Regions from separate parts of the Streptomyces sp. NPDC059917 genome, predicted to be linked through region 3. Evidence: riboswitches for the same ligand, from Rfam matches in the RefSeq annotation. Region 3 holds a riboswitch; each other region holds the start of a gene.
The links. Region 3 has a riboswitch for cyclic di-AMP ahead of ACFWAR_RS01390 (peptidoglycan DD-metalloendopeptidase family protein). Riboswitches for the same ligand answer to the same signal wherever they lie in the genome.
Positions count from the first base shown of each region.

Region 1: it holds a riboswitch for cyclic di-AMP, as region 3 does, so the genes downstream of both, ACFWAR_RS08790 (transglycosylase family protein) here and ACFWAR_RS01390 (peptidoglycan DD-metalloendopeptidase family protein) in region 3, are expected to answer to the same signal.
Region 2: it holds a riboswitch for cyclic di-AMP, as region 3 does, so the genes downstream of both, ACFWAR_RS18265 (M23 family metallopeptidase) here and ACFWAR_RS01390 (peptidoglycan DD-metalloendopeptidase family protein) in region 3, are expected to answer to the same signal.

Region 1 is NZ_JBHWLC010000010.1:75,713-80,630, reverse strand. Features, by position in the region: gene eno (phosphopyruvate hydratase) at 1-658, opposite strand, end outside; gene ACFWAR_RS08790 (transglycosylase family protein) at 969-1,685, opposite strand; cyclic di-AMP (ydaO/yuaA leader) riboswitch at 1,688-1,860, opposite strand; gene ACFWAR_RS08785 (transglycosylase family protein) at 2,134-3,177, opposite strand; gene ACFWAR_RS08780 (cytochrome P450) at 3,315-4,637, opposite strand; gene ACFWAR_RS08775 (globin domain-containing protein) at 4,759-4,918, shown strand, end outside.
Region 2 is NZ_JBHWLC010000028.1:67,012-71,929, forward strand. Features, by position in the region: gene ACFWAR_RS18255 (M16 family metallopeptidase) at 1-1,047, shown strand, start outside; gene ACFWAR_RS18260 (M16 family metallopeptidase) at 1,068-2,435, shown strand; cyclic di-AMP (ydaO/yuaA leader) riboswitch at 2,661-2,817, shown strand; gene ACFWAR_RS18265 (M23 family metallopeptidase) at 2,830-3,633, shown strand; gene ACFWAR_RS18270 (GntR family transcriptional regulator) at 3,821-4,486, shown strand; gene ACFWAR_RS18275 (HPr family phosphocarrier protein) at 4,655-4,918, opposite strand, start outside.
Region 3 is NZ_JBHWLC010000002.1:36,710-41,627, forward strand. Features, by position in the region: gene ACFWAR_RS01385 (SGNH/GDSL hydrolase family protein) at 6-782, opposite strand; gene ACFWAR_RS01390 (peptidoglycan DD-metalloendopeptidase family protein) at 1,040-2,032, opposite strand; cyclic di-AMP (ydaO/yuaA leader) riboswitch at 2,037-2,206, opposite strand; gene ACFWAR_RS01395 (tyrosine-protein phosphatase) at 2,515-3,330, shown strand; gene ACFWAR_RS01400 (aspartate aminotransferase family protein) at 3,348-4,754, opposite strand; gene hpnH (adenosyl-hopene transferase HpnH) at 4,751-4,918, opposite strand, start outside.

The DNA of each region.
Region 1 (4,918 bases), on a different contig from region 3:
CGGCGCGGTTGGACTCCAGGTTCGGGGCGAAGCCGCCCTCGTCGCCCAGACCCGTGGAGAGGCCCTTGGTGTGCAGGACCTTCTTGAGGGTGTGGTAGACCTCGGCGCCCCAGCGCAGGGCCTCGGAGAAGGACTCGGCGCCGATCGGCGCGATCATGAACTCCTGGATGTCGACGTTGGAGTCGGCGTGCGACCCACCGTTGAGGATGTTCATCATCGGAACGGGCAGCAGGTGCGCGTTCGGGCCGCCGAGGTAGCGGAAGAGCGGGAGGTCCGAGGCCTCGGACGCGGCGTGGGCCACGGCCAGGGAGACGCCGAGGATCGCGTTGGCGCCCAGGGAGCCCTTGTTGTCGGTGCCGTCCAGGTCGAACATGGCCTGGTCGATCAGGCGCTGCTCGGTGGCGTCGTAGCCGACGAGCTCCGGGCCGATCTGCTCGATCACGGCGAGGACGGCCTTCTCGACGCCCTTGCCGAGGTAGCGGTTGGGGTCACCGTCACGAAGCTCGATGGCCTCGAATGCACCGGTGGAGGCGCCGGACGGAACTGCAGCACGGCCGGTGCTGCCGTCGTCGAGGCCAACCTCGACCTCGACCGTGGGATTGCCTCGGGAGTCCAGGATTTCCCGGGCTACGACGACGTCGATGGACGGCACGAGCATCTCCTTCTGGGATGTGACGCTGGGTGTGCGGTGGCGTGTCAGGCCGTGGGATGGCCTTGCCGCCTAGAGCCTAACCGGCTCCGGGCACTCGGCCAGCCGAGCAACCGCTCCGTGGGACGAAAAAGGGTCTGAATACCCCTCTTACAGGACATACGGAAGGGCCGGCGGACGGCCGAAGGATCGCCCCCGCCTGCACGAACGCCACCGCCCGGCGCGTGGGGGGAGACGCGCCGGGCGATGGCGAATTATGCGTACCGCGAAGTCCGCACGGCAGGGCCGCGCAGCGTCACAGCCGGTGTTACCGCAGGATTCAGCTGAGCTTCAGCTTCTGACCCGGGAAGATCAGGTCGGCGTCCGGCACGGTGTCCTTGTTCAGCTCGTGCAGCTTCTGCCAGCCGCCCTTGACGCCGTTCGCCTGGGCGATGGTGCCGAGGGTGTCACCGGACTTGATCTCGTAGGAGCCGGTGCCCGTCTTGGGGGCGGTCGACGGGGCGCTCTTGGTCGGGGCCGGGGTCTCGGCGCGCTCGGAGCGGGTGACCGGGGCCTCGGGGCGCTTGGTCTCCTGCTTCGACTCGCTCTTCGACTCGGTCTTCTTCTCGACCTTCTTCTCCGGCTTGTTCTGCTTGGGGGTCTCGGCCGAGCCGCCGTTGTAGGCGGAGTTCGACAGGCCCACGCCACAGGACGGCCACGCGCCCTTGCCCTGGCCCTTGAGGACCTTCTCGGCGATGGCTATCTGCTGCGCCTTGGTGGCCTGGTTCGCCTGCGGGGCGTACGCCTTGCCGCCGTACGCGGCCCACGTGGAGGACGAGAACTGCACGCCGCCGTAGTAGCCGTTGCCGGTGTTGATGGACCAGTTGCCGCCGGACTCGCACGCGGCGACGGCGTCCCACTGGGAGGCGGTCGCGGCGCTCGCGGCGCCGGCGGTCATCAGCGGAGCCGCCACGGCGACACCGGCGACACCGACGAGGGTGACGACACGGGTGGCCTTGGAGGCGCGACGGTGCTTGCCCTTGCCGGAAAGCAGCATGGTTTTCTCCTCACCGACGCCTGCGAAGTGAGCTGTCGGGTTCGGGCGGATGAGTTGCCCGGTCGCGCACCGAGGTGCGCGGCTTAACCCCAAGCCGGTTCCGTGACCATCTCTCAATGGCCGGTTCCGGCACTTACCTTGGTTCCCCCGCTCCTGCCTTCGGCGCTTGCGCGACGTGTTCCCTCCGTCCGCCGGCAGGATTCGGCGATGCGGTCGAAGGAGCCCGCGGTGGCGAGCGATTCAGAAGGTAGACAGGTCTCTCCCCGATGTTCAACGAGGGACATCGGGGAGAAACGGGCCCTACTTGCGCTCCCGGGAGGGGTGTTTGCCCAGGTGGGAGCGGGGTTTGGGGCAGTCACCGAGCAGGACACGCCAGTTGGACGGAAGAGATGCATGTCTCATTTGCACGAAAGGGACATACCTGGCGATCTTCGCGCCCGAAGTGCCCCTATTTATGGCTTAGATCGAGATTCTGCCCCGGGGTGATCAGGTCGGCGTCATGCCCGATGACCTGCTGATTGGCCTTGTAAAGGGCATTCCAGCCACCCTCGACCCCTTCGGCCTTCGCAATGTCCGTCAGATTGTCGCCGGCCTTCACCGTGTACGTCGGTTCGGACGCGGCGTCAGAGCCGACCGGCGCCTCCGCGGCGGGCGTTCCGCGGTGCTTTCCACCGGCTCCGGCCGTTTCGCCCTGCGGAACGGCGGCCGATCCGGACGGGGTCGTCGGCGTCGTGGAGGGCGTCGGGGCCGTGGGGAGCGCGGTGTTGGACGGGGACGTCGTCGGACCGGTGGGGACCGCCCCGCCGCCGGGCGCGGTCGGAGCGGGCGTGCCGGTGGACCCCGTCGGGGCGCCGGGGCCGCCGGAAACCGGAGCCGGGTCCGGCATGACGGGCAGTACGGAGGTCAGCGGGGACTGCGGCATCGCCGCGAAGTCACCGGGCGCGGGCGCGCCGGTGGCTCCGGGGATGTGCCCGGTGGAGGTCGGCGTGGCCGCCGGGGCCGGTGCGCCGGCGAGCGAGCCGGGCGCGGGGGACGCGGATCCCTCGGGTCGCACCGGGCTCGGCGCGACGGAACCGGAACGTCCGGGAACACCCGGGTCGACCGTGGCCGCCGGGCCGCCCCGGGTGAGACCGGAGGACTCCCCGCACAGCGGCCAGGCCGTCGGTCCCTGCGCGGCGAGCACCCGCTCGGCGATGGTGATCTGCTGCGAGCGGCTGGCCAGGTCGGGGCGCGCCGCGAACTCCAACCCGCCCGCGTTCTTCCACTGGTCCAGGGTCAGCTGGAGTCCGCCGTAGGACCCGCTGCCGAAGTCGGCGCTCCAGGTGCCGCCGCTCTCGCACTCGGCCACCGAGTCCCACGTGGTGGTCTCGGCCGCGCTCGCGCCGGAGGCGGCGAACAGCGGTAGGGCGAGTGCGGAGCCTGCGACTCCGGCGGTGACGACGAGTGCGGGGACCTGACGGGGGCGTCTGTGGCGGCCGTTCCCGGAACGCATGAGGGTGGACCTTTCGCGTGGCGGCGGGGGGCGACGCGAACCTAGCCCGGTTCGAACGCTTGTCACAAGTCGATGATGCGCAGATCACGTCAAGGTCACAGAGTTGACTGTGGGTCAGTTGTGGCGCCCGGGACGGGTCATTCCGCTTCCGGAACGTTTGGGGTTGTGAACCTGACGGGAAGCGTGCGCAGGCCACGCATGATCAGTCCGCCGCGCCAGCGCAGCTCCTCGGGGGGAACGGCCAGTTCCAGATCCGGCAGACGCGTCAGCAAAGTCGCGAGGGCCGTCTGACCCTCCAACCGGGCCAGCGGAGCGCCGATGCAGTAATGGATGCCGTGTCCGTATCCGAGGTGCTGGTTGTCGCTCCGCGAGAGGTCCAGGGCGTCCGGATCGTCGAACCGCGCGGGGTCGCGGTCGGCCGCCGCGAGCACGACGAGCACCGGATCCCCCGCCGGGATGTCCTGGCCGCCCAGGGTCAGCGGCCGGGTCGCGTAGCGCCACGTCGCCAGCTCCACGGGACCGTCGTAGCGCAGCAGCTCCTCGATCCCGGTCTCCAGCAGGGCGCGGTCCCCGGCGGCGAGGGATTCCTGGAGGAGCGCGCGCTGATCGGGGTTGCGGAACAGCGCGTAGGTGCCGTTGCCGATCAGGTTGATGGTGGTCTCGAACCCCGCGAAGAGCAGCACGAAGCACATGGCGGTGGCCTCGGCCTCGGTCAGGTGGTCCCCGTGGTCGCTCGCCCGGATCAGGTCCGAGATGAGGTCGTCGCCCAGATCGTCCCGCTTGCGGTGGATCAGCTCCCCGAGGTAGGCGCGGATCTTCTTCACGGAACGGGCGACCCCGCCGCGCGGCCCGCCGCCGTGCCGGATCATCATCCCGGCCCAGTCGCGGAAGTCGTCCTGGTCCTCGCGCGGTACGCCGAGCAGCTCGCAGATGGCGTAGATGGGGAGCGGGAAGGCGAACTCGTGGATGAGGTCGGCCTCCCCCTTCCGCGCGAAGGCGTCGATCAGGTGGTCGGTCAACTCCTGCACCCTGGGGGCGAACTCGGCGACCCTGCGCGGGGTGAACGCCTTCGACACCAGGCGGCGCAGCCGGGTGTGGTCCGGCGGGTCGATGTTCAGCAGGTGGGTCATCAGGCCCGCGCTGCGCTCTCCCGGGATGCCCGTCTTGCCGGGCTCGGCGTGGTGCACCGGGTTCTTGCTCAGCCGCTGGTCGGCGAGGGCCTGGCGGGCGTCCGCGTACCGGGTGACCAACCAGGCCTCGACCCCGCTGGGGAGCGTGGTGCGGTGCACGGGCGCGTGCTCGCGCAGCCAGGCGTAGGCCGGGTAGGGGTCGGTCGCGAACTCCCAGGTGAAGAGTTCGGGGCCGCCGACGGGGCAACCGCCCTCGGGGGCTGCGGCGGAGGGCTCGGCGGACGGCTCGGCGGGGGTCCGCGGGGGCTGCGCGGGGGTCTGCTGGTGCACCAGGCGACCGTACCCCGCCCCTCGCCGGTCATCCCATATGACTGGTTTTCCGCGGCTGGCCGTAGATCACCCTTCCCTTGACCCCGCCTTCGCGGCCACTCCTACTGTCGCTCTTGTGGATGTGAAGATCTTGAAGAGCAGCTTCGCCGTGGTGGAACGACGGGCCGAACACGCGGTCAAGTACTTCTACACCCACCTGTTCTGGCACAACCCCGACATCCGCGCGCTCTTCCCGACCGAGCCCCGGGACATGGAGCGCCAGCGCGACCGGCTCTTCGCCG
Region 2 (4,918 bases), on a different contig from region 3:
ACGATGCCGACCCACCAGCTGGAACTCGCGCTGTGGCTGGAGGCGGACCGGATGGGCTCGCTGCTGGCCGCCCTGGACGACGAGTCCATGGAGAACCAGCGCGACGTCGTCAAGAACGAGCGCCGCCAGCGCTACGACAACGTCCCCTACGGCACGGCGTTCGAGCGGCTGACCGCGCTCGCCTACCCCGAGGGCCACCCGTACCACCACACCCCGATCGGCTCGATGGCCGACCTGGACGCGGCCTCCCTGGAGGACGCGCGGACCTTCTTCCGCACCTACTACGCGCCCAACAACGCGGTGCTGTCGGTCGTCGGGGACATCGACCCCGAGCAGACGCTGGCCTGGGTCGAGAAGTACTTCGGCAGCATCCCCGCGCACGACGGCAAGCAGCCGCCGCGCGACGGCTCGCTGCCCGACACCATGGGCGGCCAGCTGCGCGAGGAGATCGTCGAGCAGGTCCCGGCCCGCGCGCTGATGGCCGCCTACCGCCTCCCGCACGACGGCACCCGCGACTGCGACGCGGCCGACGTGGCCCTGACCATCCTGGGCGGCGGCGAGTCCTCGCGGCTGCACAACCGCCTGGTCCGCCGCGACCAGAGCGCCGTGGCGGCCGGATTCGGCATGCTGCGCCTGGCCGGTGCCCCCTCGCTCGGCTGGCTGGACGTCAAGACCTCCGGCGGGGTCGAGGTGCCCGACATCGAGGCCGCCGTCGACGAGGAGCTCGCGCGGTTCGCCGCCGAGGGCCCGACGGCCGAGGAGATGGAGCGCGCGCAGGCCCAGCTGGAGCGCGAATGGCTGGACCGGCTGAGCACGGTGGCCGGCCGCGCCGACGAACTGTGCCGCTTCGCGGTGCTCTTCGGCGACCCGCAGCTGGCGCTCACCGCCGTCGGCCGCGTCCTCGACATCACCGCCGAGGAGGTGCAGGCCGTGGCCGCGGCCCGACTGCGCCCGGACAACCGCGCGGTGCTCGTCTACGAGCCGCTCGCGGCCGAGGACGCCGAGGAAGCCGCCGAGAACGACGAGACCGAAGGGGCGGAGCAGTGAGCGACACCGCAGCCGTCACGATGACCTTCCACCCCCAGCCGCAGCCCGGCGAGGCCAAGCCGTGGGCCTTCCCGGCCCCCGAGCGCGGCGCGCTGGCCACCGGCCTGACCGTGCTGCGGTGCCACCGGCCCGGCCAGCAGGTGGTGGCCGTCGAGATCAACCTCGCGGCCCCGCTGGACGCCGAACCGGCCGGCCTGGACGGCGTGGCCACCATCATGGCCCGCGCGCTCTCCGAGGGCACCGACAAGCACTCCGCCGAGGAGTTCGCGGCCGAGCTGGAGCGCTGCGGCGCCACCCTCGACGCGCACGCCGACCACCCGGGCATCCGGGTCTCCCTGGAGGTCCCGGCCTCCCGGCTGGCCAAGGCCCTGGCGCTGCTCGCCGAGGCGCTGCGCGCCCCCGCCTTCGCGGACAGCGAGGTCGACCGCCTGGTGCGCAACCGGCTCGACGAGATCCCGCACGAGCTGGCCAACCCGCAGCGCCGCGCCGCCAAGCAGCTCTCCCAGGAGCTGTTCCCGGCCACGCTGCGGATGTCCCGCCCGCGCCAGGGCACCGAGGAGACGGTGGCCCGGATCGACTCCGCGGCCGTGCGCGGCTTCTACGAGGCCCACGTGCGCCCGGCGACGGCCACCGCGGTGGTGGTCGGCGACCTGACCGGCATCGACCTGGACGCCGTCCTGGCCGACACCCTGGGCACCTGGACGGGCGGCACGGCCGAACCGCTCCCGGTGCCGGCGATCACCGCGGACGACACGGGCCGCGTGGTCATCGTGGACCGGCCGGGCGCGGTCCAGACGCAGCTGCTGATCGGGCGGATCGGCGCGGACCGGCACGACCGGGTCTGGGCGGCCCAGGTGCTCGGCACGTACTGCCTGGGCGGCACCCTGACCTCCCGTCTGGACAAGGTCCTGCGCGAGGAGAAGGGCTACACCTACGGCGTGCGCGCCTTCGGTCAGGTGCTGCGGTCCACCGCGGACGGCACCGGTGCCTCGATGCTCGCCATCAGCGGTTCGGTGGACACCCCGAACACGGGTCCGGCGCTGGACGACCTCTGGAAGGTGCTGCGCACCCTCGCGGAGGGCGGACTGACCGACGCCGAGCGCGACGTGGCGGTGCAGAACCTGGTGGGCGTGGCGCCGCTCAAGTTCGAGACGGCCGCGTCCGTCGCCGGCACCCTGGCCGACCAGGTCGAGCAGGAGCTGCCGGACGACTACCAGGCGCAGTTGTACGCGCGGCTGGCCGAGACGGGCACGGTGGAGGCCACCTCGGCCGTCGTCAACGCCTTCCCGGTGGACCGGCTCGTCACGGTGCTCGTCGGTGACGCCGCGCAGATCGAGGAGCCGGTGCGCGCACTCGGCATCGGCGACGTGAGCGTCGTCGCCAACTGAGGCCGAACGGGCCTTACAGGGCGAACGGGACGTGAACTGACGGCGTTCCGCAAGGGGTTTCGGTGGCTCGTCCACCGGAACCCCTTTTGTCCGTTTGGTGGAGAGGTTGCTTCTATGTCGCGTGATGTAGGTAACAATGGGGCTCGTGTGTTTGGTGATTGCCTGATGATCCGCCTAGCGTCGGCCGTGCTGTCCGTCAGTTGTCACAGCCGCACTCGCGGCACCGGACAGCGATCGCCGAGTCCCCGTCAGGCGCGAGCCTGGGGAGCCGGGGACCCACAGTCCCTGGGGTGAATCGGACCACCTCGCAAGAGGGGGCCCGTAGGAGACCTTCCTGCTCCGAACCCGTCAGCTAACCCGGTAGGCGAGAGGGAAGGAAAGGATCAACCTCTTCATGGCGTTCGGCAGCAGTCGTGCCTCCTCCGGCAAGCACCGTGGTTCCAGCCGTCTGAGCCGGAAGACCGCAGGCGTCGCCGGTATAGCCGCCCTCGCCGCCACCGGCGTCGCGGCCACCCTCGCTGCCCCGGCCTTCGCCGCGGACAACCACAGCAGCAGCGTTCCCCAGGACTCCGGCATGAAGGCCGTCGTCGTCGCCGACGACCTCTCCGGCGACATCGAGGCGCAGGCCGACGCCCAGCGCAACGCCGCCGACACGGCCGCCCTCAAGGCGCAGGCCGAGGCCGAGGCCAAGACGAAGGCCGCCGAGGCCCGTCGGATGGCCGAGGCGAAGGCCAAGGCCGAGCGCGAGGCCAAGGAGCGCGCGGACCGCGAAGAGGAGCGCAAGCGCCTCAACACCTTCGTGACGCCGATCGAGGGCTCCTACGTCAGCACCCAGTACGGTGCGGGCGGCAGCATGTGGTCCTCCGGCAGCCACACCGGCATCGACTTCCACGCGGGCGTGGGCAACGTCGTCCGCGCCGTGGGTGCGGGCGTCATCGTCGAGGCCGGCAACGGCGGCGCGTACGGCAACAACATCGTCATCAAGCACAACGACGGTACGTACACCCAGTACGCGCACCTCTCCAGCCTCAGCGTCTCGGCCGGCGAGCAGGTCACCGCCGGACAGCAGATCGGCCTCTCGGGCGACACCGGCAACGTCAGCGGCGCGCACCTGCACTTCGAGGCCCGCACCGGCCCGTCGTACGGCTCGGACATCAACCCGATCGCCTACCTGCGGGCCCGCGGCGTCGCGATCTGACCCCGCCCGCACAGCAGCTCCCCGAAGGCCCCGGCTCACCGAGCCGGGGCCTTCGTGTCGTGCGCGGAGCGCGTGACGGGGATCGTCCACCGGCCGCTCATTTCCATCCGTCCTCGGAAAATATCGCGTGTTGCAATAGAGTCGCGAAATGGAGTCTGCGGAAACGGCATTCGGTGGAGGTCCGGTCTTGCGAATTCCCGCGCACGCGGTATGTACGGCGATCCGCGACGACATCGTCTCCGGGGTCTTCGGCCCGGGCGCGCGGCTCACCGAGGAGCTGCTCGCCCGCCGCTACGGAGTCTCCCGCGTCCCCGTCCGCGAGGCCCTGCGCACCCTGGAGTCCGAGGGCTTCGTCACCACGCGCCGGCACGCGGGCGCCTGCGTCGCCGAGCCGACCGCGCAGGAGGCGGCCGACCTCCTGGAGGTCCGCACGCTGCTGGAGCCCCTCGCGGCGGCCCGGGCCGCCCGGCGGCGCAGCGAGGCGCACCTCAAGGTGCTGCGCGGGCTGGTCAGATTGGGCCAGGAACGGGCCAGGAGGGGCCAGGGGGAGGATCTGCGGGCGCTCGGGGGGTGGTTCCACGAGACGCTCACCCAGGCCTCCGACAGCCCCGGTCTGATCGCGCTGCTGACCCAGATGCGGCACAAGATCACCTGGATGTACGCCGTGGACGCCCCGGCGCGGCCCGTGGACTCCTGGGCGGAGCACGGCGCGATCGTGGACGCGGTGGCGCGCGGCGACGCGGAGCGGGCGCGCGCGCTCACCGCGGCGCACACCGGACGGGCGGCGGGAGCGCACCGGCTGCGCGTGAGGACTTCGCAACCTGCCGTAAACACGGCGAGCAGCCGGCTTTAACAATTCCCGTATAGGAAGGACGGGGGAGGATATTCCCGCGGTCGAATGCGGCCCGCTATTTCCGGTACGGAGAATTGCGCACCCCGCCGAAAAGCAGCGGAGCCGTGGCTCCCGGAATGCGGGGGCCACGGCTCCGCCGTGTGTGGTGCGTGGGGTCGGACCCGGGGGTCAGACGGTCTCGGGGAGCTCCTCGAGGCCCTCGGCGACCAGCTTCGCCAGGCGGTCGAGCGCGGCGTCCGCACCCTCGGCGTCGGACGCGAGGATGATCTCCTCGCCGCCCTGGGCGCCCAGGCCCAGAACCGCGAGCATGGACGCGGCGTTGACCGGGTTGCCGTCGGCCTTGGAGATCGTCACCGGGACGCCGGAAGCGGTCGTCGCCCGGACGAAGATCGAGGCGGGACGAGCGTGCAGGCCCTCGGCCCAGCCGACGTT
Region 3 (4,918 bases):
CCCCGTCACAGCGGCAGGAGGTCCGGCCGCTTCGCCTCCATGTGGTCGCCGGAGGACTCGCCGCGCAGGCGTCGGCCGATCCACGGCACGAGGTACTCCCGCGCCCACTGGATGTTGTCCCGGGTCACCTCGGCCGAGCCGCGCGGCTGCTGCGGGGGCCACGGCTGGTCCGGGTCGGCGGGCACGTCCAGCCCCAGCACCTGGGCGGCGCGCAGCGCGACCCGGGTGTGGCCCTCGGGCGAGAGGTGCAGCCGGTCGTCGTCCCAGGCCCGCCGGTCCTGGACGGACTTCAGCGACCAGAGGTCGAGCACCGGGCACCCGTAGCGGTCGGCGATGGACCGCACGTGCGCCGAGTACGTCGCCACCTTGCCGCGGATGTGCTTGAGCACCGGCACGTCACGGGTGTCGAAGCCGGTGGTGATCATCACCTGGCCGACGGACCCGACGAGGTCGGCCAGGGCCGCCTCGAAGCGCTCCGCCACGTCATCGGGGTCGCTCCCGGGCCGGATGATGTCGTTGCCCCCGGCGCAGAAGGTGACCAGGTCGGGCGCCAGCTCCTTGGCCCGCGGCACCTGCTCCGCCACGATCTGGTCCAGGAGCTTGCCCCGCACGGCGAGGTTGGCGTACCGGAAGTCGTGCTCGTCGCGCTGATCGGCCAGGAGCACCGCGAGCCGGTCGGCCCAGCCGACGAAGATCTCCCCCGGGCCCGGGTCCCCCACGCCCTCGGTGAAGCTGTCGCCGATCGCCGCGTACGAGCCGTAGCCCTGGAATGCCGTCTTCATCGTCTTCGTCTTCGTCTTCGTCGTCTTCGTCGTCGTCTTCGTCGTCATCGCTGTCGTCGCTGCCACGAGAAGACATCCTTCACCCCAGGGCGTGACCTACGCCACCGTAGCCACCCCTTGACGGACCGTGATCTATACCACCCGGTAGGTAAGGAATAAGTGAGGCCTGCGCCAGGTACACATGTCAGGTACATGAAAGAGGGGCCGGGACCCCCCTCGGGTCCCGGCCCCTCCTCGTGCCGAACGGCTGTCGCCGGTCAGACGTTCACGCCCTTCGAGCGCAGGTAGGCCAGCGGGTCGACGTCCGTGCCGTAGCCGGCGCCCGTGCGGATCTCGAAGTGCAGGTGCGGACCGGTGACGTTGCCCGTGGCCCCGGACAGGCCGATGCTCTGGCCCGCGCCGACGCCCTGGCCGACCGACACCGACAGCTGGGACAGGTGGCCGTACTGCGAGTAGCGGCCGTCCGCGTGCCGGATGACGACCTCGTTGCCGTACGCGCCGCCCCAGCCCGCCGAGACCACGGTGCCCGCGCCCACGGCGCGGACGGTGGTGCCGGTGCCCACGGCGAAGTCGACACCGGTGTGGTGGCCGCTGGACCACATGCTGCCGCTCGCCCGGTACTGGGTGGTGATGGAGGCGGAGACCGGGGCGACGAAGCCGGAGGCCGAGGCGGTGCCCGCACCGGAGCCCTTGCCCGTACCGCTACCGGAGGCCCGCGCGGGCTTGCCGCTCGTACCCTCGTCGCTCGTACCCTCGTCGCCCGCGCTCTCGTCCGCCCCCGTGTCCGATCCCGCGTCCGCCGCCGGGGCGGACTCCTCGGCCGCGGTCGCGGCCGGGGCCTGCTCCCGCTGCTCGGCCGGAGCCGGCTCCCCCAGGGTCAGCTTCAACCCCGGGTGGATCAGCGAGGGGTCGGAGCCGACGGCCTCGCGGTTGTCCGCGTACACCTGCTGCCAGCCGCCGCTCAGGTGCCGCTCCGCGGCGATCTTCGAGAGGTAGTCGCCCGGGACCACGGTGTAGACCGAGGAGGTCCGCGGCGCGGCGACCGGCGCCTGGACCGGCGGCGCCTGGGTCGCAACGGCGGTGGCCGCGCCCGCCGTCGGGGCGGTCGAGGCCGCCCCGACGGTCGTGGCGTGCGCGCCAGTGGCACCCATCAGCGGCAGCGCGAGCGCCGCGCTCCCGGTGCCCGCGACGACGAGTCCGCGGGCTATCGGGCTGGACTTCGGGCGGCGGTGCTTTCCCTTTGCGGGCATGGCGAATTCCTCTCCGTCGCCTGCGAGGTGAGCTGTCGGGTTCGGACTGGAGATGTCCGGCCGTACGCGTACGGCTTCACCCCGAGCCGTCCGGAGGAAAAGATCCATTCCGGTGACGGCGGCTTACCTGGTTCCCCCGCTCCTGCCGGGCGTGTGGATCGTCGGGTGCGGTTTCGGATGGTGGCAGGATTAGGCGGTCCATCCGGGTCGACGCGAAAGGTATTCCGTCCGGCCCCCCGGAACAAGCCGCGAATTCCCCGCAGGAAAGGCCCGGGTGAGGGATCGACGGAATTCCGGTCACCCTCCGTCGAATCCGCCGCGGCAACGACCGTCCCCACAAGGGAATTCGACTTTCGTGATCACACACTCACGGTGACCGTATGATCCTGCTCACGGGGGCGATCCGATCTCCCCGTCCCTTATGGCAAGTTGCGCTCAACTAGTGTAATTCGGACATGCCGCGACGATACGGAGGAGTCCCCGTGACCCAGCAGATACCCCAGGCCCCGTCCACGGAGCCGCAGCTGACCGGAGTGCGCAACTTCCGTGACGTGGGCGGACTCCCGACCACGGACGGACGGAGGGTCAGAGCGGGACAGGTCTTCCGAAGCGGACATCTGGCACATGCCACCGAAACCGATACGGAATTCCTCGCCTCGCTCGGGCTCCACACCATCTTCGACTTCCGCAACGCCGCCGACCACGCGCTCGAAGGCCCGGACGTCGAGCTGCCCGGGGTGCGCAACGTCAACCTCCCGCTCTCCGACCCGGCGGACGGCACGGAGTTCTGGCGGATGGTGCGCGACGGCGACCTCGACCAGCTGCGCCAGGTCCTCGGCGAGGGCAAGGCCGCGCTGCGGATGGCCAACTCCTACCGGGAGATCGTCACGAACCGCACCGCGGAGCACCGCCAGGTCGTCCAGGCGCTCGTCCAGGACCAGGTGCCGGTGCTGATGCACTGCGCGGCCGGGAAGGACCGGGCCGGCCTGTCGATCGCCGTCACCCTGCTCGCGCTCGGCGTCGAGCGCGAGGCGATCGTGGCGGACTACCTGGAGTCGAACGCCCCGCACCGGCGCTACAAGGTGCGCCGCAGCAGCGAGTCCGCCGAGGCCCGCTCCCCCGAGGTGATGGAGCTGCTCGCCCCGCTCTTCGACGCGCGCGCCGAGTACCTGATCGCGGCCTTCGACACCCTGGAGGAGATCTGGGGCAGCCTCGACCGCTACCTCGCCGAGGGCCTCGGGCTCACGCCCGAGACCCTCGACCGGCTGCGCGACCAGTACCTCGAGTCACCGGCCTGACCGGCCGGGCCCGGCCGTCAGCGGTTCGCGACGGCCTGCTTGACCAGGGTCCTGCCGAAGTCCCACATCAAGGAGCCCCCGCCGTGGGCGTCGTCCATGACCTCCCGGAAGGCGCCCACGAAGCGGTCCACGTCCGCCTCGTCCACGATCAGCGGCGGGATCAGCTTGATCACCTCCAGGTGGTCGCCGGAGACCTGGGTCAGGATCCGGTGCTTCTGGAGCAGCGGCACGACGACCATCTGCGCGAAGAGCCCCTTGCGGGCCGCCTGGAGCATGGTCCACCGGCTGCGCAGCCCGAGCGAGGACGGGCGGCCGAACTCGATGCCGATCATCAGCCCCCGGCCGCGCACCTCGTGGAGCAGCTCGTACTCGTCCACCATCGCCGCGAGCCGCCCGCGCAGCAGGTCGCCCATGGCGCGGGCGTTCGCCACCACCGACTCGTCCTCCATGACGGAGAGCACCGCGAGCCCGGCCGCCATCGCCTGCGCGTTGGCACCGAAGCTGGCCGAGTGCACGAGCACCCGGTCCATGGACGAGTAGACCTTCTTGAAGATCCAGTCCTTGCCCAGGGTCGCCCCGACCGGCACGTAGCCGCCCGACAGCGCCTTGGCCACGCAGACCAGGTCCGGTTCCACCCCCGGCTCGTGCTGGTAGGCGTAGAACTCCCCGGTCCGGCCGAGGCCGGTCTGCACCTCGTCCGCGATGAGCAGCGCCTTGTGCCGGTGCAGCAGCTCCTGCGCGGCGCGCAGGAAGCCGGGCGGGGCCTGGAGGACCCCCTTGCCCTGGATCGGTTCGACGACGAAGGCGGCCACGTCACCGCGCGCCAGTTCGCGCTCCAGGGCCGCCAGATCCCCGAGCGCGATCTTCGTGTCGGGCAGCAGGGGCGCGAACCCGTCCCGGAAGCCCGCCTCCCCGTTCACCGACAGCGAGCCGGTGGTGAGCCCGTGGAAGGCGTGGTCGCAGTACAGGATCCTGGGCCGGCCCGTGGCGAAGCGGGCGAACTTGAGCGCGGTCTCCACGGCCTCGGTGCCGCTGTTGCCGAAGAAGACCCGGTCCAGGTGGGGGCTGTGGGCCAGCAGCTTCTCCGCCAGCAGCCCGGGCAGCGGCGGGCAGTCGAAGCGGGTGAGATCGGCGAGCTGCGCGTCGAGCACGTCGTGCAGCGCCCGCCGGACGACGGGGTGGTGGCGGCCCAGCCCCATCACGCCGAAGCCCGCCAGCATGTCGAGGTAGTCGTTGCCCTCGGCGTCCCAGAAGTGGGCGCCCTCGGCCCGCTCGTACACCTTGTCGAAGCCGATGGTGTGGAGCATCCGCGGCAGCTGGTGGTTGAGGTGGCGCGCGTGCAGTTCGTAGCGCTCGCCGCCCCGCTCGGCCAGCAGGGAGCCCAGGTCGAACTCCTTGCCCGGGCCCCCCGTGGCCGCCGTCACGGCCGCTTCTCCCGGTTGCCCCCCACCGTCTCCCGGGCCGCCCGCAGCGATTCCTTCAGCGAGCCCATGGTGGCGAGGACGGCGGTCGGTTCGTACCCGCAGTGCGCCATGCAATTCGCGCAGCGCGGGTCCTTTCCGCGGCCGTACTTGCTCCAGTCGGTGTC